Regions from separate parts of the Billgrantia desiderata genome, predicted to be linked through region 1. Evidence: predicted binding sites of a transcription regulator. Region 1 holds the regulator's gene; each other region holds the start of a gene.
The links. Region 1 encodes sigma-54, which starts transcription at its own class of promoters, with help from an activator protein. Its sites were predicted from a motif close to TGGCACNNNNNTTGCTNT; they were not measured.
Positions count from the first base shown of each region.

Region 1 (9,546 bases):
GCACGGCAAGCGCTGAGGTCGCCCCGCCGATGCTGCGTCGTCTGCCGCGCCCCTCGTTCCGTCTCTGGCTGTTTCTGCTGCTGCTGGCGCTGGGCGGCCTGATCACCTGGCTGGACCCATGGCAGCCCCCACCCCCCGGCCCGGTACCCACCGACGAAGCCGGCGAGCCCGACTACTTCCTTGAGCAGGCCCGCCTGACGCGCTTCGATATCGAAGGCCGCGCTCACCAGCGGCTGGAGAGCCCGCGCCTGGTACACACTCCCCACGACGACGTGACACGCGCCGTCACGCCGCTGGCGCACCTGATCGACCGCGAGGGCCGGCTGTGGGTGGCCAGCGGCCAGGAGGGGCGGCTCGGCCCGGGTGGCAACCCGCTGACGCTTACCGGCGACGCCCGTCTCTTCGCCCCCGAGGAGCGCTGGCAGCTCGACACCGAGGTGCTGCACTACGACGCCAACGTCGGACACGCCTGGAGCGATACGCCGGCGCTGCTGCAGCAGCCGCCGCAGCACATGCGCGGCGAACGTTTCGACGCCTGGATCCATGACAACCGGGCACGATTGACCGACAATGTGCGCGGCTATCACCCCCCGGAAGGCGCTCAGCCGGGACAGGCCGACCCCGTCACCCTGGAGGAACTCACGCCATGAAGCGATGCAAGCCGTCGACGCCTCGCACGCTGCTCACCCTGGCATTGATCGGCCTGGCATGGAGCCCTGCCGCGAGCATGGCCCAGCAGCGCGACGCCGATCAGCCCATTCATATCGAAGCCGACCGGCTCGATCTCGACGACGTTGCCGGCACGGCGGTCTACACCGGCGACGTGGACATTCGCCAGGGCACCATGCGCATCACCGGCGACCGCGTCGAACTCCGGCGCAATGCGGCCGGTGAGCTTTCCCGCGCCACGGCCCGCGGCGAGCGCGCCTACCTCGAGCAGCAGCCCGATCCCGACCAACCCGTGGTACGCGGCTGGGGACGCACCGTCATCTATCACGCCGCCGAACGCCGCGTCGAGCTGATCGACCGTGCCGAGCTGCACCAGGGCGGAGATACCTTCGATGGCGGCTATCTCGAGTACTTCCTCGACCGTCGCGTGGTCCAGGCCCGCGCCGAGAGCGAAGGCGTCGAAGGACGCCAGCGTATCCGCATGACCCTGCAACCGGAGCGCTGAGATGGCGATGAAGACCCTGCACGCCCGCCACCTGGCGAAGAGCTACAAACGCCGGCGCGTGGTGCACGACATCAGCCTCTCCATCGAGCAGGGCTGCGTGGTGGGGCTGCTCGGCCCCAACGGAGCCGGCAAGACCACCTCGTTCTACATGATCGTGGGCCTGGTCAAGGCCGATGCCGGCAACGTCTGCATCGACGACCTCGACCTCTCGAAGAGCGCCATGCACGAGCGGGCCAAGGCGGGCATCGGCTACCTGCCGCAGGAGGCTTCGATCTTCCGCAAGCTCTCGGTGGCCGACAACATCATGGCCATCCTGGAGACCCGCAAGGATCTGGATCGACAAGGGCGTCATCAGCGCCTGGAGCAGCTGCTGCAGGACTTTCACGTCACGCACATCCGCGACAACCTCGGCATGAGCCTGTCGGGCGGTGAGCGGCGGCGCGTGGAGATCGCCCGCGCGCTGGCCACCGAGCCGGCCTTCATTCTGCTGGACGAGCCCTTTGCCGGCGTCGATCCGATCTCGGTGGGCGAGATCAAAGGCATCATCCGCCAACTCAAGGCCCGCGACATCGGCGTGCTGATCACCGATCACAACGTCCGCGAGACGCTGGATATCTGCGATTCGGCCTATATCGTCGGCGACGGTCAGATCATCGCGGAAGGCGATGCCGAGGCCATTCTGGCCAACCGTCGGGTAAGGGAAGTCTATCTCGGCGAAGACTTCCGTCTATAGCAGCGCCCCTGCCCATAGCGCATTCCGACCCAACAAACAAGAGCATGATCTTACATTAAAATTCCCTAACGGGCATGAATATTGCCGATGGCATGCTTATTGCAGCTCTGCGCTCTTGCAAGTGATCGTCGGCCAGTCTAGGGTAGAGTCTTTCCGGCAGATGAGCCCATTATTCTCATGGCCATGAAAGCATCCTTGCAACTGCGAGTCGGCACTCAGCTGACCATGACCCCACAGCTGCAGCAGGCCATCGCGCTGCTGCAGCTCTCCACCCTGGACCTGCGCCAGGAGATCCAGCAGGCCCTCGAGTCCAATCCCATGCTCGAGCTCGACGACGGCTTCGGCGAACAAGCCGTCAGCGAGCCCCAGAGCGACGACTGGGCCAGCGAAATTCCCGGCGAGCTCTCCACCGACAGCGACTGGACGGATACCTATCCGGATCATGGCAGCGGCGCCGGCGGCGCCACCGGCGAAGGCCCCGATTTCGAACGCCAGGCCGCGGGACAGACGCTGGCCGGCCACCTGATGTGGCAACTGGCGATGATCGATGTGAACGAGCGTCAGCGGCAGATCGCCGAAAGCCTGATCGATGCCGTCGACGGCACCGGCTACCTGACCCAGCCGCTGGAAGAGATCCGCGACGGCCTGCGTCGCCAGGGCCTCGAGGGGCTGCCTACCCGTGAGGTCGAGCAGGTGCTGCTGCGCCTGCAGCAGTTCGAACCCACCGGCGTGTTCGCCAGGGACCTGCGCGAATGCCTGATGCTGCAGCTCGCCACCCTGCCCGACGATACGCCCCTGCTGCCCCAGGCACGCCGCCTGGTGCGCCAGTTCCTCGAAGCCCTGGCCGCCGACGACCGTCGCCTGCTCAAGCGGCGCCTGAGCCTGGACGACGAGGCCCTCGACGACGCCATTGCCCTGGTGCGCTCGCTGAACCCGCGCCCTGGCAGCGCCTATGCCGAGGTCGGCAGCAACTACATCACCCCCGACCTGGTCGCCTATCACGACGAGTCCGGCTGGCGCGTGGAGCTCAATGCCGAAGCGCTGCCACGCCTGCGCATCCAGCCCGACTACGTCGCCCTGGTGCGCCGCGCCGACAAGAGTCAGGACAACCAGTTCCTCAAGGATCACCTGCAGGAAGCCCGCTGGTTGATGAAGAGCCTGGCCAGCCGTAACGACACCCTGCTGCGAGTGGGGCGCGAGATCATGGCCCGCCAGATCGACTTCCTGGAGCAGGGCGAGGAGGCGATGAAGCCGCTGGTACTGGCCGACATCGCCCAGGCCGTGGAGATGCACGAATCGACCATCTCGCGGGTCACGACGCAGAAGTTCATCCACACGCCGCGCGGCGTGTTCGAGCTGAAGTATTTCTTCTCCAGCCACGTTGGCGGCAACGGCGAGGGGGATGCTCACTCCAGCACCGCGATTCGCGCCCGCATTCGCAAGCTGATCGCCGACGAGCCACCGCGCAAACCGCTCTCCGACAGTCGTCTGGTGGAGCTGCTGGCCGACGACGGCATTCAGGTGGCGCGCCGCACCGTGGCCAAGTATCGTGAAGCGCTGGGAATACCTTCCTCGAGCGAACGCAAGCGCTTTCGTTGAACTCGGCGCGCAGCGTTGACGCCGGACAAGAGCGTCGTTCGGAGGGGTTTGCAAGGAGGCAAAAAGGGTTACAATCAAACCACCACTCGAAGGACGAAGGAGCTCGTCATGCAAGTCAACATTACCGGCCATCATGTTGAACTGACCGATTCCCTGCGTGACTACGTGAGCGAAAAGCTCAACCGCGTCCAACGGCACTACGACAACATCACCAACGTGCAGGTCACCCTCTCGATCGAGAAGGAGCGCCAGCAGGCCGCTTGCACGCTGCATGCCGCCGGTGCCGATCTGCATGCCGAAGCCTCCGACCCGGACATGTACGCCGCCATCGATGCGCTGACCGACAAGCTCGATCGTCAACTGGTCAAGCACAAGGAAAAGGCCCAGGCCCGCGCCCAGGGCGCCGGCATTCGCTGAGTTGCCATGACACTGGAAAACATACTGCCCCCTGAGCGCGCGCTGTTCGACGTTCCCGGGGGCAGCAAGAAGAGGGTGCTGGAGTTCTTCAGCACCTTCATTGCGCAGAACACCCCGAGCCTCGACAGCCAGGAGGTCTTCGGCCGATTGATCGGCCGTGAGCGGCTGGGCAGTACCGGCATCGGCAACGGCGTCGCCATCCCGCACGCGCGAAGCCCGCACTGTCACAGCCCAGTCGCCGCCTTCCTCAAGCTGGCCGAGCCCATCGATTTCGACGCCATCGACGGCGAGCCGGTCGATCTGGTCTTCGTGCTGCTGGTACCCGAGGAGGCCGACGACACGCATCTGTCGCTGCTGAGCCAGGTCGCCGGCGTGATGAACGATGCCGAGACCCGTTCGCAACTGCGCAAGTGCGAAAGCCAGCGCGAACTTCACGAGCGTCTCATCGGCGCCATTCGACGACAGTCCTCGGCCTGACCGCCATCCCCAGCCGCTCGGCCAGCCCCTGATCAGGAGAAACGTAATGCAGCTTGTGATCATCAGCGGCCGCTCAGGCTCCGGCAAGTCGATCGCACTGCAGGCGCTCGAAGACATCGGCTACTACGCCATCGACAACCTGCCGGCGATGCTGCTCGGCTCCCTGGTCGATGAACTGCGCGGCTCACCCACGGTACAGCAGTGCATCGCCGTAAGCATCGATGCACGCAATCTTCCTCATGCGTTGGAACGGTTCCCCAGGCTGCTGGAGGAGCTGCGTGCCAAGCAGGTCGACTGCCAGATCGTCTACCTCACCACCGATGCGCGAATCCTGATCGAGCGCTACTCCGCCACCCGGCGCCGGCACCCGCTGACCCGCGACCGGGACATGACCCTGAGCGAGGCGATCGAGACTGAAGACACGACGCTGAGCGAGATTCGCAACCTGGCCGACCTGATCATCGATACCTCGCGGCTTTCGGTCCACGACCTGCGCGGGCGCATCACCGAACAGGTGGCCAGCCATCGCGCCGACCAACTGACCCTCACGGTGGAGTCGTTCGGTTTCAAGGGCGGCGTACCGCTGGACGCCGATATCGTGTTCGACGCGCGCTGCCTGCCCAATCCCTACTGGGACCCGCGCCTGCGCGCGGCGACCGGCCGCGAAGCGAGCATCGTGGAGTTTCTCGAACAGTACCCTCTGGTCCACCAGATGCACGAGGACATCGTCACCTGGGTCGAGCGCTGGCTGCCGGCCTATCGCGACAGCCATCGCAGCTATCTCACGGTCGCCATCGGCTGCACCGGCGGCCAGCATCGCTCGGTGTACCTGGCCGAGCGCCTCGCCCGCCACCTCGCCCAGCAGCAGCCCGACGTGCGTCTGCGCCACCGCGAGCTCGGCATCCATATACCGGTCTCTACCACGCAGGAGATGACCGCAGCGCCATCCGACCGCAAGGAAACCTGAGCGTGCCCAGCCGCAAGCTGACTCTGACCAACAAACGCGGCCTCCATGCACGCGCTGCCACCAAGCTGGTTCAGTGCTGCCAGCCTTTCGATGCACGCGTGTTCGTCTGCCGAGGCGCCCAGCAGGCCGAGGCCACCAACATCATGGCCCTGCTGATGCTCGGCGCCCCGTGCGGCACCGAACTCGACATCAACGCCGAGGGTGCGGATGCGGAAGCGGTTCTCGAGGCCATCGAGGCTCTCTTCGAGGCCCGCTTCGATGAGGATCTTTAGGAATGGCTGCGCTCGGCCATGTGGCGTCGAAGCCCTCTTCGCAGTGCTCATCGGGCTTCGCCTGGTCTGACCATCGCTCGCTCATCCGCGAGCTTTTGCGGTAAGGCCCAATATACGATTCAGCTGCCTGCCACGGTCATCTCGTCGATCAGCCAGCTGCCGGTGTGAATGCTGCCGCGGGTGTCGATGTCGCTGCCCACGGCCTGCAGGCCCTTGAACATCGTCTCGAGATTGCCGGCGATGGTGAACTCCTCGACCGGATACTGGATCTCACCGTTCTCGACCCAGAAGCCAGCCGCTCCGCGGGAGTAGTCGCCGGTCACGCCGTTCACCCCCTGGCCCATCAGCTCGGTCACCAGCACCCCACGCCCCATGCGGGCCAACAGCTCTTCGCGCGCCGCCAGCGGTGCCGCGATCCGCAGGTTGCGGGCGCCGCCGGCGTTGCCCGTGGTCTGCAGGCCCAGGCGGCGTGCGCTGTAGGCCGACAGCATGTAGCTGGCCAGACGCCCCTCTTCGATGAAAACGTTGTCACGAGTCTGCACGCCGTCGTTGTCGAACGGGGAGCTGGCCATGGCACCGCGCTCCATGGGCCGCTCGCCGAGCGTGAACCAGTCGGGAAACAGCCTCTCTCCCAGCCGATCGCACAGGAACGAGGCCTGACGATAGAGCGAACCGCCGGCGATGGCACTCATCAGGTGACCGACGAGACCGCTGGCGACGGTGGCATCGAACATCACCGGCAGGCGCCCGGTGGCGGGCCGACGCGCCCCCAGCCGCTGCAGGGTGCGCTCGGCCGCCTTGCGGCCGACCGACTCGGCGTCGCGCAGTTCACGCGGGTTACGTGCACTGGTGTAGTCGTAGTCGCGCTGCATGCCGCTCGCATCCTCGGCGATCAGCATGCAGGAGAGCGAGTGGCGGCTGCCGCGCTGGCTGCCGAGAAAGCCATGGCTGTTGGCGTAGACCCTCACCCCTTCGCCGCTGGAGAGCGAGGCACCCTCCGACTGACGTATGCCCGCCTCGGCGCGGCCTGCCGCTTCACAGGCCAGCGCCAGCTCGATGGCCTGCTCGGTGCTGAGCGGCCAGGGGTGGTGCACGTCGAGGTCGGGCAGCTCGGTGGCCATCAGCTCGGCGTCGGCCAGGCCCGCGGCGGGATCTTCACCGGTGTAGAGCGCAATGGCCATGGCCTTCTCCACGACCTCGCGGATCGACGCCTCACCGGCATCGGTGGAGGAAGCGCTGCCCTTGTGGCCACGCAGGTAGACGGTCACGGCAATACCCTGATCGCGGGAAAGCTCGACGGATTCCACCTCGCCTTCCCGCACGCTGATGCCGATACCCTGGTCGACGCTGGCCCCTACCTCACAGGCATCGGCTCCCAGGTGTCGCGCCAGCGCCAGCGCCTGCTCGGCACGCGACTCCAGCAGCGCCTGCTGGGCGGCGGCATCGAAAGCCTTGCTCATGTTCATCTCCCTCATCCACCGGCAGCGCCGGTATCCGTTCGTGTCTGTTCCCGCCGCAGCGCGACGGACTGATATACTGCGGTCATTCGACCCTATTCATCACCCGATGGCCAGCCCGAAGCCGGCCCTCACATCACTTGGATGCGGCATGACCCAGGACATTCCCACTTTCTCCGACGAAAGCTCCGACGAACGGCCCAGCAAGTCCCAGCTCAAGCGCGAAATGCACGCGCTGCAGGCCTTGGGCGAACAGATCATCGCCATGACGCCGACCGAGCGCGCCCGCTTCCCGTTGTCCGAGGACATGCTCGCCGCCGTCGAGGAAACCTCCCGCATCCGCTCTCATGAAGGGCGCCGTCGCCACATGCAGTACGTCGGCAAGCTGATGCGGCGCGAGGATCTCGAGGCGATCCAGGCGGTGTTCGACGAGGTCGAGCAGGAGAAACGTCATCGCGACCTGGCCTTCCATCGCCTCGAGAAGTGGCGCGACCGCCTCATCGAGGAGGGCGACGATGCCGTCGAAGCCTTCATCGAGGAGCATCCCGACGTCGACCGTCAGGCCCTGCGCCAGCTGATCCGCAACGCCAAGAACGAGCGTGAGCGGGGCAAGCCCCCGGCCAATGCGCGCAAGCTGTTCCGACTCATCCGCGAGACGGCGGGGCTTTAAACCACTCGCCGCTCGGGACTGGTCAGGCGGCAGGCACGTTCACTCATGAAGCGGTGCCGCCGACGGTGAGCTCATCAAGCTTCAAGGTGGGCTGGCCCACGCCCACCGGCACGCCCTGCCCCTCCTTGCCGCATACGCCGATGCCGGTGTCGAGCTCCAGATCGTGGCCGATCATCGATACCCGTCCCATCGCCTCCGGCCCGTTACCGATCAGCGTCGCCCCCTTGACCGGCGCGGTGATCCTGCCGTCCTCGATCAGGTAGGCCTCGCTTGCCGAGAACACGAACTTGCCCGAGGTGATGTCCACCTGGCCACCGCCGAAGCTGACCGCATAGATGCCGCGGCGAACACTCGAGATGATCTCCGCCGGGTCGTCCTGACCGGCCAGCATGTAGGTGTTGGTCATGCGCGGCATCGGCATGTGGGCGAACGACTCGCGCCGGGCGTTGCCGGTGGGCTGCATGCCCATCAGCCGGGCGTTGAGCTTGTCCTGCATGTAGCCGGTGAGAATGCCGTCCTCGATCAGCGGGGTGTACTGGCCCGGCGTGCCTTCGTCGTCCACGCTCATGGAGCCGCGCCGATCGGCCAGGGTGGCATCGTCCACCACCGTGACCCCGGGAGCCGCCACCCGCTGACCCAGGCGCCCGGCAAAGGCCGAGCTGCCCTTGCGATTGAAGTCGCCCTCGAGGCCGTGCCCCACCGCTTCGTGCAGCAGGATGCCGGGCCAGCCGGGCGCGAGCACCACCGGCATCTGTCCGGCGGGGGCGTCCACCGCCTCCAGATTGACCAGGGCCTGGCGTACCGCTTCCTTGGCAAAGCGTTCGGCGGCGTTGTCGTCACGCAGGCGGGACATGGCGTAGCGCCCACCGCCACCGGCGCTGCCGCGCTCGCGACGGCCGTTCTTCACCGCGATGACGCTGACGTTGAAGCGCACCAGCGGGCGCACGTCCGCCGCCAGGGTGCCGTCACTGGCACGTACCAGCACGACCTCATGAACGCCGGTCAGGGAAGCGCTGACCTGGGTGATGGCGGGATCGGCGGCGCGCGCCACGCGATCGGCCTGTTTGAGCAACGCGATCTTCTCCTCGGCCGATAGACCCGACAGCGGGTCGACCGTGGCGTAGCGCAGCTCTGCGCCGGTCGCGATGCGCGGCGCAACCGACAGGCTGGCGCCGCTGCGCACGATGCCGGACGCCGTGCGGCCGGTTTCCGCCAGGGCATCGGCGGTAATCTGGTTGGAATAGGCGAAGCCGGTCTTTTCGCCGGCCATGGCGCGCACGCCCACACCGCCGTCGATGTTGTAGCTCGCTTCCTTGACTTCACCATCCTCGAGCACCCAGCTTTCGTGCCAGCTGCGCTGAAAGTAGAGATCGGCATAGTCGACGCCCGGGGTCAGCACATGGCCAAGACCTGCGTCGAGCGCCTCGACGTCCAGTCCGCCGGGGTGCAACAGAATCTCCGCGGCGGTATCGAGCAGAGCGGATGAGGATGTCGTCATTCTGCGGTTTCCAAGGTGATGTCGGGCGAGGTCCAGGGACCGCGCACGCGATAGTGAATTCGGGTGACTCGGTCGATGGCGCTGCCGAAGAGTCGATCGGCGATGAACAGCGCGCCACCTACCACCGGCGCACCGGCAATCACCGCCGCAAGCGGCAAACTGCTGCTGACGGGTACTGTGACGCCCAGTCGCTGGTCCAGTTCCCGACGCGAGAGGTCGACGGTGCCCTCCAGCGTGAAGGACGTGGCCGGGCCGTCGATCCTGATGGGGCCGGTCGTCTCC
Region 1 is NZ_FNVC01000002.1:126,536-136,081, reverse strand. Features, by position in the region: gene C4S71_RS02965 (KdsC family phosphatase) at 1-16, shown strand, start outside; gene lptC (LPS export ABC transporter periplasmic protein LptC) at 30-650, shown strand; gene lptA (lipopolysaccharide transport periplasmic protein LptA) at 647-1,174, shown strand; gene lptB (LPS export ABC transporter ATP-binding protein) at 1,182-1,907, shown strand; gene C4S71_RS02945 (RNA polymerase factor sigma-54) at 2,085-3,506, shown strand; gene hpf (ribosome hibernation-promoting factor, HPF/YfiA family) at 3,615-3,923, shown strand; gene ptsN (PTS IIA-like nitrogen regulatory protein PtsN) at 3,930-4,400, shown strand; gene rapZ (RNase adapter RapZ) at 4,447-5,367, shown strand; gene C4S71_RS02925 (HPr family phosphocarrier protein) at 5,370-5,639, shown strand; gene pmbA (metalloprotease PmbA) at 5,759-7,099, opposite strand; gene yjgA (ribosome biogenesis factor YjgA) at 7,248-7,766, shown strand; gene tldD (metalloprotease TldD) at 7,810-9,264, opposite strand; gene C4S71_RS02905 (YhdP family phospholipid transporter) at 9,261-9,546, opposite strand, start outside.

Region 2 (9,546 bases), on a different contig from region 1:
CAGGCGGCGCTCTCGGCCAGCCTCACCTCGATCAGCGGCATGTACGAGGACAACCTCTACCTGTCGAATCTCTATGAGTACCTGGAACAGCCGGTGACGCCCGAACCCGGCCGCCTCACCCAGGGCGACCGCCCCGGCGACGGCATTCGCTTCGAGCGGGTGGGATTCACCTACCCCGGCGCCGAGCGGCCGGCGCTGCAAGACATCACGCTGCATCTCGCGCCCGGGCAAAGCCTGGCGCTGGTGGGCGCCAACGGTTCGGGCAAGACCACGCTGATCAAGCTGCTGACACGACTCTACGAACCCAGCGAAGGCCGCATCCTGCTCGACGGCAGCGACCTGCGCGAATGGGACGTGGCGACCCTGCGCCGGCGCATCGGCGTGATCTTCCAGGATTTCGTGCGTTACCAGCTCAAGGTGGGCGAGAACCTCGGCGCCGGCGACGTCGAGGCCTTCGGTGACGAAGCGCGCTGGCAGGAGGCGGCCGAGCGCGGCCTGGCCGATGAGTTCATCCGCCACATGCCCGGCGGCTATCACACCCAGCTCGGCCGCTGGTTCAAGGGTGGCCAGGAGCTCTCCGGCGGCCAGTGGCAGAAGATCGCCCTGGCGCGGGCCTACATGCGCGAGAGCGCCGACATCCTGGTGCTCGACGAACCCACCGCGGCCATGGACGCTGCCGCCGAAGCGGCCGTCTACGCCGATTTCCGCGAGCACCGCCGCGACAAGATGACTATCCTCATCTCGCACCGCTTCTCCACCGTGCGTGCCGCCGATCAGATCCTCGTTGTCGACGACGGCAAGGTCATCGAGCGTGGCGACCACGCCAGCCTGATGGCACAGAACGGCCGCTATGCCAGGCTTTTCCGGCTGCAGGCGGAAGGCTATCGCTAGGGAAACACTGCACAAATGCCTGCGCGAGCGAATCACTGCGTTGCGCGGTGCTCGGAATCCTCACATATACCCCATATGCTCCGGTTCCTGTGCTCCGTGCGCCTTGTGCTTCATCTCGCTCGTCGATTTGTTCAGCGCTTCCCTAGAAAAACCCTCCCTGTATCCGTTGACGCTTGTTGAGCGATTGTCTATAAGAAAAGAGTCGCATCGTCGATGCGGCACAATCCATCGTTCATTACCCATCGAGAAGCGTTCCTCATGCGCTGGCTACTTCCAGGCAACAAGGCAAATCGGCAACATCGCGTAGGCATTAACGCGATGCGTACCCGTTTGCTGCTGCCGTGGGCCGGCCGTCGAAACGACGACACCTGAAGGACGCTGGCCGCGGCACTTGTCGCGGCCAAGCCTGGATAGCATTTTTCCCACCCGTCGCGCACAAGTTCCCGGCCTCCACTCAAGGAGACCGAGATCATGGCACTACTTCGCACTACCCGTCGTCTGCTGCGCGCCGTGAGCGCCCACTACGCCAACCGTCGCCGCGATGCCCTGCTACGCGACTGCGACCCACGCATGCTCAAGGACATCGGCCTGCGCTGGGAGCGCGGCAAGCTGGTACCGACCAACCCGGAACGCATCGCCTCCGCCAAGAGTGACGTCGTCGCGATTTCCGGCGCTGCCACCGCTGCAAGCGAAAGCCCTCGCGTGGTCTGTCCGCGCTGCGGGGCACGCCTGGCTTAGCCATGCCCCGGCCACAGGACGTGGCCGGGGCTTTCTTTTATGCCCGCCGGCTCACAGGGCACGCTCGCTGGCTCACAGGGCCAGCGGGCGATCCAATGCATGCAGCAGCTCGTCGTCACGCTCGTAGATGTCGGGGCGGAACGAGAGCGCGCCGTCGTCGTCCGGGTTGACGGTCCAGTAGTGCAGGATGACCGGCATGCGGTTGGCGAGCGAGACGTTGCGCGTTTCCCCGCTGTCGATGCGCGCCTCGATGTCGTGATCGCTGTCGGTATCGTCGAACAGCAGTTGGGCCAGCTCACGAATGTTCTCGACGCGGATGCAGCCGGAGCTGAAAGCACGCTGCTGGCGCGAGAAGTTGCCCTGGGCCGGCGTGTCGTGCAGATAGACCATATGATCGTTGGGGAAGCGGATGGCGAGCAGTCCCAGGGCATTCTGCGGGCCCGGCGCCTGGCGCAGCACGATGTTGCCGGGGTTGTCCCAGTCGACCCGCCATGGGTCGAGCGGCTCCCCGGATGGGCTGAGCACCTGAATTCGCTCCCGCCATAAATAGCCCAGGTCGCGACGCACTGCCGGAAGCACGTCCTGGCGCAGGATGGTGGGGGGAATCGTCCAGGTGGGATTGACGGTCATGTGGGTGATCTCGGAGCGCAGCGAAGGCGTACGCCGATAGGGCTGCCCCACCACGATACGTGAGCGCCAGACCTCACCGTTGGGCCGGAAATAGCTGAGTTCGTAGCCGGCGATGTCGACCAGCACGTAGGCCTCGGGCAGGCCGTGCAGCAGCCAGCGGGCACGCTCCATGTTGAGGCGGATCTGATCGATGCGCCGCTCGACGGGAACGTTGAGCGCCGCAAGCGTCTGACGTCCGACGATGCCGTCGGGCTCCAGCAGGTGCCGCCGCTGGAAACGGCGCACTGCCGCTTCCAGTTCGCTGTCGAAGCGCCGCGGGTCGGCGGTTTCGCGCCTCTCCCCGGAAGCGACACCGTTGTCTTCATCCCCCTCGCCGGGCGCCCCGTTCTCGAGCACACCGGCCACGGCCAGACGTTCGCGCAGCAGCGCGACGTCGTCATCGTCATCTCCCACACGCAGCGCACTATCGCGCTCCGGCAGCCGCTCCCAGCCGCCCTGCCGTTCGATGTCGCGATAGCGAGCCAGCCCTTCACGCAGCCGTAGATAGGGCGTATAGGGCGGCCGCGCTTCTTCCAGAATGCGTTCGAACTGCTGCTGGTCAATGGCATCCGATATCGCGCCTAGATCCAGGTCGGGCGCTTCCACCGGCACCTCCCAATCCGCGCTCAGCGACTGGGGATCGACCTTGCCCCGCTGCAGATGCTTGAGCGCCGTGAACAACATGCGGCTGGCAAACAGCTCGTAGCGGAGTTGCCGTTCGCTGTCCGCGTCCTCGTCGCGCACGTTGCGGTACTCCGCCTCTATCTCGTCGGGACGGTAATCCTCGGGGGTCAGGCCGTCCTGCTCCAGGGCCCGCAGCGTTGAAACGAGCCCGGCTATCGTTTCCTCATCCTGCCAGGCCGGCCGATGGTCGCGCCGAGCATAAAACGCTTGCAGCAGCTCGCTCTCGTCGGCCAGCGCACGTGACAGACTCGGCCTGTCGCCCGCATCGTCAACGCTCGACTGTCGCGCTCGCTCCTCTGCCAAGGCTCCCGGCATGGAGGCAAGCAGCATTACCAGTACTCCCATCCGTGTAATAAAGCGCATCGATAACCCCTGCTCCGTTGATGGCTGGTCTGGCCTTCCTGGCCCCTCTCTTCATAATAGTGCCTGGCCCGTGGCTGCAAGCCAGTCGAGCCCATCACCTCTCTTTACGTTACCCCGCTAGCGGTGCTGCCGCTGCGCTATTTCAACGCCATAGGCATGCCGATGCGCTTTTTACCGACGCTACGACTTACGCTCTCGACCCTGGCCGCCTCTCTGCTGGTCACCCTGCCCACCGCCCACGCCGGCAACTTCCTGAGCCAGGCGGGGCTTTCGTATTCCACTTACGTTCCGCTCGGCCAGACTCTGACCGAGCTGGCTCCCGGCGCCGACCCGCATGTGCTTCAGCTCGCCGCCCAGGCCCTGGCCTGTGCCCAGCCCGACGCCGAGCGCCTGGCCGTCATCGACTTCTCCCGCCCCTCCGTCGAGCCGCGCCTGTGGGTCTTCGACCTGGCCCAGGAGCGCCTGATGTTCGAGGAGCTGGTCTCTCACGGCCGCGGCTCGGGCGATGCCGAGGCCACGGTGTTCTCCAACACCCCCGAGAGCTATCAGTCGAGCCTCGGCCTGTTTCGCACCATGAACAGCTACTATGGACGCAACGGCTACTCCCTGCGTCTCGAGGGGCTGGAGCCAGGCGTCAACGACCTGGCCTATCAGCGTGCCATCGTGATCCACGGCGCCGATTACGTCAGCGAGGCCTTCATCCGCCAGACCGGCCGGCTGGGGCGCAGCCACGGCTGCCCGGCGGTACGCCAGGAAGTGACCTATCCGCTGATCGACAGTATCAAGGAAGACCACTACCTGTTCGCCTATTACCCCGATCCCGAATGGCTGGAAAACTCCGCCTTCCTCAGCTGCGAGCGTGACGCCACCCAACTGGCCATGTACTGACACGAGCTGAAAACCTGCCGATCTGATCTCGCCCCCTAGCACCAGCAGGGGGCATTTTCGTGCGGCACTGCACCATTCTTGCCACCCTGCGGCGACTCTCCTGCCGCTCTCTTGCCATTCTCTTCCAGGATCGTACGAGCTTCGATCCACCCATCAAACCATAACTCGATGTTTTAACTGAACAACAAAAGAATATGGCAAACGGATTGCTTGATATGAATCAAATTGCCGGGTAGGCGTGGACCAGGCTTCCAGGGGAAGTACGAGTGCGTCAGACCTGACCTTCAACGGAGAAGGGCGAACTCATGTATCGACAATCCGTACGAGGTCATAGCCCATGGAAATTCTCAACAAGGCGAACCGAATTCGTCTCTTGAGCCTGCGCACGCCACAGATGCGTGCCTTCCACTTCTCCTGGTTCGCCTTTCATATCTGCTTCTTCGGCTGGTTCGGCATCGCCCCGCTGATGGCGGTGGTGCGCGAAGACCTGAACCTGACCCAAACCCAGATCGGCAACACCATCATCGCCTCGGTCTTGATCACGGTGATCGTGAGGTTGCTGATCGGCGTGCTGTGCGATCGCATCGGGCCGCGCAAGACCTACACCGGCCTGCTGGTGCTGGGCTCCATTCCGGTGATGAGCATCGGCTTCGCCAACAGCTTCGAGACCTTCCTGCTGGCGCGCCTGGCCATCGGCGCCATCGGCGCCTCGTTCGTCATCACCCAGTACCACACCACCATGATGTTTGCCCCCAACGTGGTGGGCACGGCCAACGCCACCAGCGCCGGCTGGGGTAACCTGGGCGGCGGCACCACGCAGATCGTCATGCCGCTGATCTTCTCCGGGCTGCTGATGCTGGGCGTCAGCGAGACGCTGGGCTGGCGTCTGGCCATGGTGGTGCCGGGTGTGGTGATGTTCGCCACCGGCATCGGCTACTGGCTGTTCACCCAGGACGCTCCCAACGGCAACTTCGATGAGCTGCGCGCACGTGGCGAGCTGCCCCCCGCCAACGGCGAGAACAGTGCCGGCAAGAGCTTCATGTCCGCCGCCAAGGACATCCGCGTGTGGGCGCTGTTCGTGGTCTATGCCATCTGCTTCGGCGTCGAGCTGACCATCAACAACATCGCCGCCATTTACTTCTTCGATCACTTCGACCTGACCCTGGCCACCGCCGGCATGATCGCCGGTCTGTTCGGGCTGATGAACGTCTTCGCCCGCACCCTGGGCGGCGTGTTCTCCGACCTGTTTGCCCGCAACGGTGGCCTCAAGGGGCGCGTGCGCTGGCTGTTCATCGCCCTGATCTGCGAAGGCATTGCCCTGGTGGCCTTCTCGCAGATGCACGTGCTGTCGTACGCCATTGGCATCATGCTGGTGTTCAGCCTGTTCGTGCAGATGGCCGAAGGTGCCACCTACGGCGTGGTGCCCTTCATCAACAAGAAGGCCCTGGGCGCGGTGGCCGGCATCGTCGGTGCCGGTGGCAATGTGGGTGCCGTGGCTGCCGCCTTCCTCTTCCGCAGCGAAGCCATCACCTATCAGCAAGGCCTGTTCTACCTCGGCCTGATCGTGCTGGTGCTGGCCTCCTGCGCTCTGCTGGTGCGCTTCAGCGACGAAACGGAAGCCGAGGAAGCCGAAGCCTATCGCCAGGCCGTGGGCGAGGATACCGGCGCCGGCGCGCTGTCGCTGCGCTGATCGCAAGCACAGCGGCATTCACTGCCGCAATGCTTGCCCAAACTGGCCGCCGCCCTCGGGGCGGCGGCCATTGCGTGAATGAGGTGAGCCATGACACCCGCCGAATGCCTGCTGCTGGCAGCCAAGCGCTGCGAAATCGACGATCTCGAGCACCTTACCGCCGCCTGCGACATCGTCGGCGACGTCAGTCGTTTCATCCATGCGCTGCAAAAGGAGCGTGGCGCCTCCAACGTCTATCTGGCCTCCGGCGGACAGCGCTTTACCGAGCGCCGTCAGGAGCGTATCGACGAGTGCCAGGCCACCGAGCGCGCCCTGCGCACCCGCCTGGAGGCACTGGGCGAGACCGCCGGTCGCCCCGCCGCCACCGCCCGCTTGCTGAAGCGGGTCGCCTTCGTCTGGCACGCCCTGGAAGGCCTGGACGCACTGCGTGACGACATCGCCGCACTCGGCACCAGCCCCGATGCGGCAACGCAATCGTACAATCAGCTCATCAGCGCCCTGCTCTCGGTGGTGTTCGAAGTCGCCGATACCGCCGGCGACCCCGACATCACCCTGGCCTTGGTTGCCATCTTTCACCTGATGCAGGGCAAGGAGCTGGCCGGCCAGGAGCGCGCCTGCGGCGCCGCCGGCTTCACTTCCGGCATCTTCGACGACGCCCATCGCCAGCTGCTGCTGCACCTGATCGACGCCCAGCAGCGCTGCTTCGACACCTGCCTCGAATTCACCAGCGATGCGGTGCGCCAACTGTGGCAGCAGGAGATGCCCGGCCGCACGCTGGCTGGCATTCAGCAGCTGCGCGAAATGGCCTGCGGCGACGTTGCGCTGCCGGAGAACGCCAGCACCCTGGGCGAGACCTGGTACGAATTGACCACTTGGCGGATCGACGCCATGCAGCGGGTCGAAACCTTCATGATCGGCGAATTGACCAGCCTGTGCCTGACGCGGACCCTGGATGCGCGGCGTAGTCTGACACAACGGGAGGAGCTGACCCGACAGCTGAACGATGCCTTGCCGGGCGTGTGTCAGCAGTTGGTGGAGTTGCTCGACGGCAGCGCCAGCCAGGAGCTCGGCGAGGTCACCGCCCGGGTGGTAGGCTCCTCGCTCAATCGCTCACTGGTGGAGCTGATGCGCGCCCAGGCCGGGCGCCTGCAGGCCCTGAGCGACGAATTGGAGGACACACGCCGGGCGCTGCGCGAGCGCAAGCTGATCGAGCGTGCCAAGGGCCTGATCATGTCCCACCAGAAGATGAGCGAGGAGCAGGCCTACGCCTTTCTACGCAAGATGGCCATGGACCAGAGCAAGAGCATGGCCGAGATCGCCCAGACCGTATTGGGGCTGGCCGACATCCTTCAGCCAACGGCCGAAACGGGGATCGAGTCCTGAAGATGGCACAGGCAGCAATGGTGCATCGCACAACCCGAGCGCACCGTCTCGGCGCCTGTGAGCCGGACACACCTCTTGACAGGCATCACAAACGAAACATCAAGCCATTGATTTTAAATGAAATAAATCGATAAAAAGACGCAATGGCACCCAAGCTGCAAAGCCTTACCGTCCGCTGAGTCAACGACGGTTCAGCGCTTCCATGCAGCACCAGGACCAGACAACGGCGTCTGCCCAGGTTCCCGTGACATCGTCATGCGAATCGGGGCAGGCGCCGTCTTTATTTGGCCAGACACTTCTTATTGGGAGCCATATCCATGAACAAGACCAACAAGGGCAATCCCGGACTCGACCGCCGCCGTTTTCTGCAGCAGACCGCCGGCGTCGTGGGCGGTACCGCTCTGCTCAGCAGCCTGCCGCTGAGCTGGGCCGTGGCCAGCGGACGGCCCGAAACCACCTCGGCCAAGCTCGGCTTCATCGCTCTGACCGACGCCGCGCCACTGTTCGTGGCGGTGGAAAAGGGCTTCTTCGCCGCCCACGGCATGACCGATGTGGAGGTACTCAAGCAGTCCTCCTGGGGTACCACCCGCGACAACCTGGTACTCGGTTCGCAGCGCAACGGCATCGACGGTGCCCATATCCTCACGCCGATGCCCTATCTCATTGCCAGCGGCGCCATGACCCCCAACAACGTGCCGGTGCCGATGAGCATCCTGGCGCGGCTCAACCTCAACGGCCAGTGCATCTCGGTGGGCAACGAGCATGCCGAACTCAAGGTGAGACTCGACACCGCCGAGTTCGCCGAGGCCATCGCCGCCAAGCGCAGCGGCGGCGATGCCGTCAATGCCGCCATGACCTTCCCCGGTGGCACCCACGACATGTGGATTCGCTACTGGATGGCCGCCGGCGGCATCGATCCCAACCGCGACATTTCCACTATCGTGGTGCCGCCGGCCCAGATGGTGGCCAACATGCGGGTCGGCAGCATGGAGACCTTCTGCGTCTGCGAGCCGTGGAACCGTCAGCTGATCAACCAGGGCATCGGCTATACCGCCAATACCACCGGTGAGATTTGGAACGACCACCCCGAAAAAGCCTTCGCCTTGAGAAGCGATTACGTCGAGGCCAATCCCAATGCCACCCGGGCGCTGCTAATGGCGATCATGGAAGCGCAGATGTGGTGCGAGGATCCGGCCAACCACGAGGAGATGGCCCAGATCTGCTCCCGTCGGCGCTGGATTCATGCCCCCTATGCCGATCTGATCGACCGCATCCAGGGCAACTTCGACTACGGCACCGGTCTGGTGATCGAAGACCATCCGCAGATGATGCGCTACTGGAAGCACCAGGCCTCCTACCCGTTCAAGAGCCATGACCTGTGGTTCCTCACCGAGAACAAGCGCTGGGGCTACCTGCCGCAGGACTTCGACAGCCAGGCGCTGATCGAACAGGTCAACCGCGAGGACCTGTGGCGCGAAGCGGCCGCCGCTCTCGGCATCGACTCCGCCGACATTCCCGATTCCACCTCACGCGGCGTGGAAACGTTCTTCGATGGCAAGACCTTCGATCCCGAAGATCCCCAGGCCTATCTCGACAGCCTCGAGATCAAGCGCCTCGCCTGATCTCGTACGAGAAGGAGACATCGTCATGAGTAGCACGCAACGCAGCAACGCCCTGGCCAAGACGGCCTCGTTCCGTTGGGCTCCCGATTTCGCCGCCATGCAGCAAGTGCTGGTGCAGCGGGTGCTGCCACCGGTGGTGATCATCGCCCTGCTCGGCATCCTGTGGGAGCTGCTGTGCTCCTCCCCTGGTGCCGTGCTGCCGCCCCCTTCCCAGGTGCTGCGCGATACCTGGGAGCTGATCGTCAATCCGTTCTACAACCATGGCGGCAACGACGTGGGCATGGCCTGGCAGATACTGGCCAGCCTCGAGCGGGTGGCCTATGGCTATTCGCTGGCCGTGGTGGCAGGCATCGCGCTGGGCGTGCTGGTGGGGCAGTCGACCTGGGCCATGCGCGGCCTCGACCCGGTGTTCCAGGTGCTGCGTACCGTGCCGCCGCTGGCCTGGCTGCCGATCTCGCTGGCCGGCTTCCAGGACAGCACTCCCTCGGCGATCTTCGTGATCTTCATCACCGCGATCTGGCCGATCATCATCAACACCTCGGTGGGCATTCGTAACATCCCCGAGGACTACCGCAACGTGGCCCGGGTGCTGCGCCTCAACGGCATGGAGTATTTCAC
Region 2 is NZ_FNVC01000008.1:20,822-30,367, forward strand. Features, by position in the region: gene C4S71_RS09330 (ABC transporter ATP-binding protein) at 1-891, shown strand, start outside; gene C4S71_RS09335 (hypothetical protein) at 1,363-1,629, shown strand; gene C4S71_RS09340 (L,D-transpeptidase family protein) at 1,702-3,312, opposite strand; gene C4S71_RS09345 (murein L,D-transpeptidase catalytic domain family protein) at 3,508-4,233, shown strand; gene C4S71_RS09350 (NarK family nitrate/nitrite MFS transporter) at 4,571-5,923, shown strand; gene C4S71_RS09355 (nitrate regulatory protein) at 6,014-7,306, shown strand; gene C4S71_RS09360 (CmpA/NrtA family ABC transporter substrate-binding protein) at 7,624-8,928, shown strand; gene ntrB (nitrate ABC transporter permease) at 8,954-9,546, shown strand, end outside.
Region 2: the regulator sigma-54 is predicted to act here: its motif matches at 4,429-4,446, upstream of C4S71_RS09350 (NarK family nitrate/nitrite MFS transporter).

Region 3 (9,546 bases), on a different contig from region 1:
AATAGACGAGCGAGATGAAGTGCAAGGCGCACGGAGCACAGGAACCGGAGCATATGGGGTATATGTGAGGATTCCGAGCACCGCGCAACGCAGCAATTCGCTCGCGCAGGCATTTGTGCAGTGTTTCCCTAACGTGGCCGGCTGCGCAGTATCCGCCCTTCGGGATGCACCTCCAGCCGCTCCCCGCTGCCCGTTCCTACCACGTCGTCGCGCCAGATGGTTCCGCGCTCGCGCGGGGTGATGGTAGCGGGTCGCTCCGGTTCGTCCGGCCGCGGAGCGTAGCCCCAACGCAGGTAGGGGTCGAAGAGGAACCAGGGAAGTTCGATGGTGAACGTAGGGTCGAACTGGCGGCGCTGACGCCAGTGCTCACGGTGCCAGGCCAGCGGGTGCTGCACGGGCAGGAAGAGTGCCCCGCGGGTGTCGGCCACGACCTCATCCGACGCGGCCCAGGCGCTAGAGCCGGCCGCGAAACAGCCCGCCAGCAGGAGCCCGCCGACACCACCCCACCAGCGCTTGATCGATGCCTGCATCGCTTTCTCCCCCGGCGTCGTCACCGCTCAGGCTTCCAGTATAGGCATAGAGGCGCTCCCGGCTAGATGCGATGGCCCCGCGGCGAGGTGCGATAGCCCGGCGGCTCGGCTTGATAATCCCGCGGTTCGATACGCCAGGCCTTGAGCCGCGAGCGCAGGGTGGTCGGCGGCAGGCCCAGCAGCTCTGCCGCACCGCCCGGCCCCGAGACCTTGCCGCCGCAGGCACGCAGAGCGGCTATCGCATTGGCGCGCAGGTGCCGTGCCATCTCCTGCTCGGTCTGCGGCTCGCGTACCTCCGCAGCCCCCACCCGCCCGAGCGGCGCCGTCGAACTCGGCAGTGCCAGGGCGTCGGCGCCCGCTGTCGACAGCAGCTCCTCGAAGGCGAGGTCGCGACGCTGGGCGACGATGACCTGACGCTCGATCACGTTCTCGAGTTCGCGGATGTTACCCGGCCAGGGGTAGCGTTTCAGCGCTTCCATCTGCGTCGGCGGGATGCGCATGCCGGGCTTGTTGAACTTCTGACAGGCGCGCCGCAGGAAGTGGTTGGCCAGCAGCGGCACGTCGCCGATTCGCTCGCGCAGGGGCACCGAGGTGATGGGAAAGACGTTGAGGCGGAAGTAGAGATCTTCACGGAACTGGCCGGCGGCGATCATCTCGCCCAGTTCACGGTTGGTCGCGGCGATCACACGCACGTTCACCTCCCGGGTGCGGTCGTCGCCGACGCGCTCGAACTGCTGATCCTGCAGCACCCGCAGCAGCTTGCTCTGCAGCTCCAGCGGTATCTCCCCCACTTCGTCGAGGAACAGGGTTCCGCCGTCGGCCAGCTCGAAGCGTCCCGGGCGATCGCTCACCGCACCGGTGAAAGCGCCCTTCACATGACCGAAGAACTCGCTTTCGAACAGGTCGCGGGGAATCGCCGCACAGTTGACGCGAATCAGCGGCCGGTCGCTGCGACCGCTGCCGGCGTGGATCGCCCGGGCGATCAGCTCCTTGCCGGTGCCCGACTCGCCGGTGATCAGCACGTTGGCGTCGGTGGGCGCCACCAGCGCGATCTGCCGCACCAGGTGGGCCACCGCCGGGCTCTCGCCGACGATCTCGCGATGGTTGATCTCGGCGGTGATCTCCTCCTGCAGATACTGGTTCTCCAGCTCCAGGCGCTGCCTGAGCGACTCCACCTCGGCCAGGGCATCGCGCAGCTGCTGCTCGGCCCGCTTGCGCTCGCGAATGTCGCGGAACAGCACCACGGCGCCCACCAGCCGCCCGGTCTCGAAGATCGGCGTGCTGGTGTACTCCACCGGGATCGCCTCGCCGTTCTTGTGCCAGAACACCTCGTTGTCGACCCGATGCACCTGACCGTCGCTGAAGGAGGCGTGGATCGGACACTGCTGTACCGGGAAGTGGCTGCCGTCGGCATGGGTGTGGTGGAACATCTGGTGGGCGTCATGGCCGACCATGTCTTCGCTGCTCCAGCCCAGGATGCGCTCGGCGGCCGGGTTGACGAAGGTGGTGCGGCCTTCGGCATCGAGCCCGTAGATGCCCTCCCCGGCGGCCCCCAGTATCAGCTGGTTCTGCCGCTCGATGCGCTCGAACACCTGCTCGACCCGCTCCCAGCCCACATGGCCACGGCGGTGGCGCCGCCAGAGCTCGGCCCGCGCCCGGCGCTGCTCGGCCTTGTCGAGTTCGATCACGCCGAACATCAGGCAATGCTCGTCCAGCGCCTGCCCGTACACCTCCACCCGCCGCGGGGCACGCTGTACGTCGAACAGCAGCAGGTCGTCGGACCAGGCCGGCGAGCGCTGCAGGGTCTCGTCGCTGAAGGCCACCCACATCGGCAGCGAGGGTCCCAGGCAGTGACTGAAGGGGCGTGAGGCGAGCCGCTCGAAGCCGGCACCCAGCAGGCGACACGCCTCGGCGTTGGCGGCCAGCAGCCGGTCGGCCCGGGGGTCGACCTGCAGCATGGCGATGGGCGCCTGTTCGAAGGCGAAACGGTCCGGCACCTGGGGCAGAGACATGGCACAACTCCTGGGAAAGCCTGCCCAGGTTCATACAAGCGGCGTACCAATGACGAGATTTCGTCGAGAAAGCAACGAGATATCGTCAATGACGAAAAATCGTCACGCCCGGCGCCCTCTTTCTCCTCGCCCCTGGATCCGCACAACACCTTGTTATTGAAAGGGTAAAGCCAGGGAGGCGGCAGGTGGCACAGCAATCGCTAGGTAACGGAGAGTGCCCGCACGCCTTGTCCCCATGCACCAGGCGAGTGCAGGCAATCGATCACCTGCGTTCTCGAGGGGAACCACATGAACAACGATCACAACAGTCTGGGAAACCCGTTCGATCATCGACAGTCGCTGGTCCATGGCCGCCACTGCGGCTGCGGCGAGTGCTCGACCTCCCGCGCCAAAGACCCTGACGATGCACCCCGCGACAGCGAGGCGATGATGGATCGCGTCGTGGAGAGCGCTCTGGTACGCGGCATCTTCGGCCACAGCGACATGCATCGCCGCCAGTTCATGAAGCTGGTCGGCGGCGGTACCGTGGCGGCAGCGCTGTCTACCATCCTGCCGCTGGGCGCGATCAAGGCCGCCGCTCAGGAGAGCCTGGGGCCGCTGGAGAAGAGCCAGCTAGACATCGGCTTCATCCCCATCACCTGCGCCACGCCGATCATCATGGCCCACCCCATGGGCTTCTACGAACGCTACGGTCTCGACGTGAACGTGATCAAGGCCGCGGGCTGGGCGCTGATCCGCGACAACTCGCTCAACGACCGCTTCGATGCCGCCCACATGCTCACGCCGATGCCGCTGGCCATGACCCTGGGCGCCGGCTCCAGTTCGCGGCACTTCATCGCCCCGGCCATCGAGAACGTCAACGGCCAGGCCATCGTGCTGCACAACGATCATCAGGACAAACGCGACCCCGAGCAGTGGCGCGGCTTCACCTTCGGCGTGCCCTTCGAGTACTCGATGCACAACTTTCTGCTGCGCTACTACGTGGCCGAGCACGGTCTCGATCCGGATCGGGACATCCAGATCCGCGTCATTCCGCCCCCCGAGATGGTCGCCAACCTACGCGCCGGCAACATCGACGGCTTCCTCTCCCCCGACCCGTTCAACCAGCGTGCGGTCTACGAGCGGATCGGCTTCATCCATCTGCTGACCAAGGAGATCTGGGACGGCCACCCGTGCTGCGCCTTCGCCACCAGCGCGCGCTTCGCTCGCGAGAACCCCAACACCTATGGCGCCCTGCTGCGCGCCATCGTCGATGCCACCCAGTACTCCTCCGACCCGGCCAACCGCGCCGAGATCGCCGAGGCCATCGCCCCCGCCGCCTATCTCAACCAGCCGGTGACGGTGATCGAACAGGTGCTGACCGGGCGCTTCGCCGACGGCCTGGGCAGCGTGCAGAACGTGCCCGATCGCATCGATTTCGACCCCTTCCCCTGGCACTCGATGGCGATATGGATCCTCACCCAGATGAAGCGCTGGGGCTACATCAACGGCGACATCGACTACCAGCAGATCGCCCGCGACGTCTATCTCGCCACCGATGCCCGCGAGGTGATGCGCGAACTGGGCTACGACGCCCCGGAAGAGAACGCCCGCCGGTTCGAGATCATGGGCAAGACCTTCGACTACACCGAGCCCGAGGCCTACGTCGAGAGCTTCGCGCTGAGGAGGAGCTGACATGGACCGCACCACCACCGAATGGAAACTGAGCCTGAACGCCCGCGCCACGCTGCTGGCCGTGCTGCTGCTGGTCGTGGGCCTGGGCCTGTGGGAAGGCCTCGAGCGTGCACCCGTGCTGGGCGGCGGCGAGGAGCTCAGCGAGTACGAGCTGCTGATGGGCGGGGCCGACGAGACGGCGCGGGTACCGCCGCCCTCGGCGATTCTCGAGCGCGCCTGGGTCGAACTCTCCAACCCCTTCTACGACGCCGGCCCCAACGACAAGGGCATCGGCATACAGCTCGGCTATTCGCTCTACCGGGTGCTCACCGGCTATCTGATGGCGGCGGTGATCGCCATTCCCGTGGGCTTCCTGATCGGCATGTCGCCGCTGATGTACCGTGCGCTCAACCCTTACATCCAGGTGCTGCGGCCGATCTCGCCGCTGGCCTGGATGCCGCTGGCCCTGTTCATCATTCGTGACGCCGAGGCCTCGGCCATCTTCGTCATCTTCATCTGCTCGATCTGGCCGATGCTGCTCAACACCGCCTTCGGCGTGGCGGGCGTGCGCCGCGACTGGGTCAACGTGGCCCGTACCCACGAGCTGTCGCCACTGAAGACGGCCTTCAAGGTCATCCTGCCGGCCGCGGCCCCCACCATCCTCACCGGCATGCGCATCTCCATCGGCATCGCCTGGCTGGTGATCGTGGCCGCCGAAATGCTCGTGGGCGGCACCGGTATCGGCTACTTCGTGTGGAACGAATGGAACAACCTCGACCTGACCAGCGTGATCTTCGCGATTCTAGTGATCGGCGTGGTGGGCATGCTGCTCGACCTCGCGCTCTCCTCCATCGCCCGGCTGGTCACCTATCAGGAGTAAGCGCCATGAGTCATGCCTTCGTGGAAGTCCAGCAGGCCGCCAAGCGCTTTCCCGGCGCCAAGGGCAGCGCGGATCTCACGGTCTTCGAGAACGTCAGCTTTCAGCTGCAGAAGGGCGAGTTCGTCTGCATCATCGGCCACTCCGGCTGCGGCAAGTCGACCATCATGAACGCCCTGGCCGGGCTCGACAGCCTGAGCGACGGCGCCATGATCATGGATGGCCGCGAGATCGACGGCCCCAGTCTCAAGCGCGGCGTGGTGTTCCAGAACTACAGCCTGCTGCCGTGGCTCACGGCGCTGGAGAACGTGCGCTTCGGCGTACGCGCCCGCTGGCCCGAGTGGAAGGAGCGCCAGGTCACCGAACACAGCCTGCACTACCTGGAGATGGTCGGGCTCAAGGAGGTGATCACGCGCAAGCCGGCCCAGCTCTCGGGCGGCATGCGCCAGCGGGTCAGCATCGCCCGGGCCTTCGCCACCAAACCGGAGCTGCTGCTGCTCGACGAGCCCTTCGGTGCGCTGGATGCCCTGACCCGGGGCGTGATCCAGGACGAGCTGCTCAAGATCTGGAGCCAGGACCGCCAGACCGTGTTCATGATCACGCATGACGTGGACGAGGCGATCCTGCTGGCCGACCGCATCTTCCTGATGACCAACGGCCCCGAGGCACGAATCGCCGAGGCGGTGGAGATCGACCTGCCGCGGCCGCGCTCCCGCGGCGAGATCGTCAAGCATCCGCACTTCTACACCCTGCGCAATTACCTGGTCGATTTCCTGGTCAATCGCGCCAGCGACCTGCGCACGCTCCCCCAGGATTCACGCGGCCTGCACTATCCACGGCCGGTAAACCCCGTCGCCGAGGCAAGCGCCCCGGCCACGTACCACAAGGCCGATGCGCCGGCATCCGCCTCACCCAAGCTGGTCAACCTCAGCGCCAAGGAGAAACATCATGGATAAGCTCGAAATGCGCCACACCCTGCTCGCCGCCAAGGCCCGCAAGAAGCTGAGCTGGGACGATATCGGCAGTGCCATCGGCATGTCGCCGGTGTGGACCGCCTCGGCCTGCTACGGCATGAACAGTGCCAGCCGAGCGGTGGCTCACAAGCTGTGCGACGTGCTGGAGGTGGACACGGAGGTGGCCGAGGCGCTGCAGGCCTTCCCCACCAAGGCCTGGGATGAAGCGATTCCGCAGGACCCCTTCATCTATCGCCTCTACGAGGTGGTGGGAGTCTACGGCGAGACCCTCAAGGACGTGGTCCAGGAGAAGTTCGGCGACGGCATCATGAGCGCCATCGACTTCACCATGGAAATGGACAAGATCGAGGACCCCAAGGGGGACCGCGTACTGCTTACCCTGAACGGCAAGTTCCTGCCCTACAAGGCCTGGTAAGCGGGATCACGCTGGCCGCCCAGGCGGCCAGCGTCCCCCTCACAGTCGATAGCTGAGCGACAGCGCGCCGTGCACGGTGCTGTTCTGCTGCTCCTCGAACTCCTTGCTGCGCCACACGTGGGCCAGACTCACCTCCCAGCGCTCCCAGGTCAGCGCCACGCCGACAACGGCGTCGCCGACCCACTCGCGACGGTCGACCGAGTGGCTGTCGCGCACGGTGTTGCCGTCCAGCAGCAGGTTGTGCGCCACGTAGCGCCCCTGCAGCGCGGCGAAGACATTCCAGCCGCTGCCCGGCGAGGTGGCAACCTGTCGATAGCCGCCGCGCTCTATGCTCAGGGAGGGCCAGCCCATGCTGGCATCCAGCCCGCGGCCGAACCGCAGGCCGTAGCCCCCGTCGGCCTGAACCAGCAGGTTGCCGAGAGAGGCCGACACGCCCGGGCCGTGCTGCATCTCCAGCCACCCCAGCGAATGGCTTTGCCACCAGTGGCGCCGATATCCCAGGTTGAGGATGGGCTCGTTGCCCAGCTGGTGAGACCAGCCGCGGGGACGCTGACTGTTGGTGAAGCGGTGTACCTCGCGTTGAACGCTGTCCGCTGCGGTGACGGGACCGACCGCGCCGAGGTCGAGCTGGAATGCCTCTTCTCGGTGCCAGGCACCGCTCAGCGGCTCGCGTCCGTACAGCGCCAGGCCGCCCAGGATCAAGCCGGCGTAGGGGCGGTCGTCCTCGATCAGGTCGCGGCGCTCCACCTCAACCGGCGTGTACATGCGATAGCTCAGGTGATAGCTGATGGCATCCACCGAGCCGCGCCATACGCCCGGCAGGCCGTCGGCGACGCGCTGGCTCCAGTGCTGCGCGGAAACCTCCCGGGTCCAGTGAAGCTCCACCCCGGAGGTGTAATGGTCGTCGTCGCTGCTGACCATGCCGTCGTTGTCCACCTGCAGCGTCACGACGCCCGAACCGGCAAATGCCGGCGTGGCTAGCAGGCAGCCTATGGCGACACCCCGAATGAAACCGCCGATGCCTCGATTCATAAGGTCTCTTCCTTGAGCGAGCCAAACATACACGAGTGTATGTAGTTTTCATCACTCTCGGCAAGGTGATTCAAACGTACCCTTGAATGAAACGCTCCTCGCTAGCCAGATTCGACGGCCTCCAGCGTGCGCTCCACGCCGCTGCGATAACCGCCGCCGAACAGCAGCAGGTGATTAAGCAGCGGATAGAGCTGAAACAGGGCCTCGCGGCGCGCCCAGTCGAACGGCTCGTTGCCGTCCCAGTAGGCTTCGAAGAAGGCCTCGCCGGGCGAGCCGAACAGGGTCAGCATGGCCAGGTCCACTTCGGGGAAATGGCGGTACACCGCGGGATCGATGATCGCCGGCCCCTGAGGCGTATGCAGCACGTTGCCGGACCAGAGATCGCCGTGCAGCAGGCTCGCCGGCGCATCGGGGAGCCAGCTCTCTAGCGCCTCTGCCACGACTTCGATACGCCGGCGCAAGGGGGCGTCGAGAAGCCCCCGCGCATGGCAGGCCCGGGCCAGCGGCAGCAGACGCCGCTCGCGCTGGAAGGCTCGCCCATCGGCCATGGGCGCATTGGGCTGAGGGGTACGGCCGCAGGCATTGTCGCGAGGCCAGCCGTGTTCGCTCGCGGTGTGCGAATGCAACTGGCGCAGCCCCTCGCCGAGCGCGGCGGAAGAACGTGGCGAACGCGACCCGGTGGGCAGCGCCTCCATCACCAGCCAGCCGTTACCCAGCGCCAGCACCTCGGGCACCCGCAGCGAAGTGCCCGCCTCGTGTAGCGCCCGCAGTCCATCGGCCTCGCCGGCCAGGCGCTGGGCATCGTCCTGCTTGACCACCACCGCCCCCTGATTTGTCTCCAGCCAGTAGACGGCCGCCATGTCGCCGCCGCCAAGCGGGCGTAGCGCCCCCCGGGGCGAGAGACCTCGTGCCTCCAGCAGCAGCGCAAGTTTTCGATCCATTGCCCCCTCTCCTTGACCGTCTGATCTGGGCATCCAGTCTGGTAACGTGAGTAGACGTCTACAGTAAGGAAATGCTGAACAAATAGGCGAGCGGAGTGAAGCGGCTAGGTTCGTTCCCGACGAACCAACGCACTTCCCACATCCCTGTGGGTCGCAAGGCGCACGGAGCACAGTACCGAGCGAAGCGACAAACAGCCGTAGGCTGGCCCCGAAGGGGCGAGAAGCCGAAGGCTGCGAGTCAACCGGAGCATATGGGGTATATGTGAGGATTCCGACGGTCCGACGCTTCGGCACCGCGCAACGCAGCGATTTGCCCGCGCAGACATTTGTGCAGCGTTTCCTATGGGAGAAACCATGCCATGTCGGAGTCCACTACCCAAGGGCACCTACAGAGGTGAAGTATGGTGAACCACGACAGCCATGACATGGCCGACAGGGAGGTCGAGCGGCGCTTACTGGCACTGCTCGAAGCGCTGGTGAAGGAGATTCGGCCCGACCGTGGCGACGACGTTCGCGTCTCGCTGGCGTCGCGCCTGGATCGTGACCTGGGGCTGGACAGCCTGGCCCGCTCCGAGCTGCTGCTGCGTATCGAGCAGGAGTTCGGCAGCCGCCTGCCCGAGTCGGCACTGCTGGCCGAGACCCCGGGCACCTTGTTGCAGCTGCTGCACTCTTCCGCGATGGATTCGTCACGCCGGGTCGCGGCGGAACCCGTGTCGCCGAGCCATGAAGCAGCCACTACCGATGAGATCGGGCCAGGCGGCGAACCGAGCGACGCCGATACCCTCAATGCCGCCATGGATTGGCATTTGCAGCGGCATCCGGACCGCACTCACCTCTATGTCTATGGCGACGAGGACACACCAAAGGTACTCAGCTACGGCGAGCTGAACCGGGAGGCGCAGGCCATTGCCGCAGCGCTGGCGGCACGCGGCATTCGTCACGGCGACCGCATAGCGCTGATGCTGCCGACCTCTTCCGACTACTTCGCCGCCTTTCTCGGCATACTGCGCGCAGGTGCCGTGCCGGTTCCCATCTACCCACCGGCCCGCCCTTCCCAGCTCGAGGAGCACCTTCGGCGCCACGGTCGCATCCTGAGCAATGCCGGCGCACAA
Region 3 is NZ_FNVC01000024.1:37,975-47,520, forward strand. Features, by position in the region: gene C4S71_RS18110 (hypothetical protein) at 129-530, opposite strand; gene C4S71_RS18115 (sigma 54-interacting transcriptional regulator) at 593-2,542, opposite strand; gene C4S71_RS18120 (CmpA/NrtA family ABC transporter substrate-binding protein) at 2,831-4,216, shown strand; gene ntrB (nitrate ABC transporter permease) at 4,218-5,075, shown strand; gene C4S71_RS18130 (ABC transporter ATP-binding protein) at 5,081-6,028, shown strand; gene cynS (cyanase) at 6,021-6,461, shown strand; gene C4S71_RS18140 (lipid A deacylase LpxR family protein) at 6,501-7,493, opposite strand; gene C4S71_RS18145 (fructosamine kinase family protein) at 7,595-8,434, opposite strand; gene C4S71_RS18150 (AMP-binding protein) at 8,836-9,546, shown strand, end outside.
Region 3: the regulator sigma-54 is predicted to act here: its motif matches at 2,729-2,746, upstream of C4S71_RS18120 (CmpA/NrtA family ABC transporter substrate-binding protein).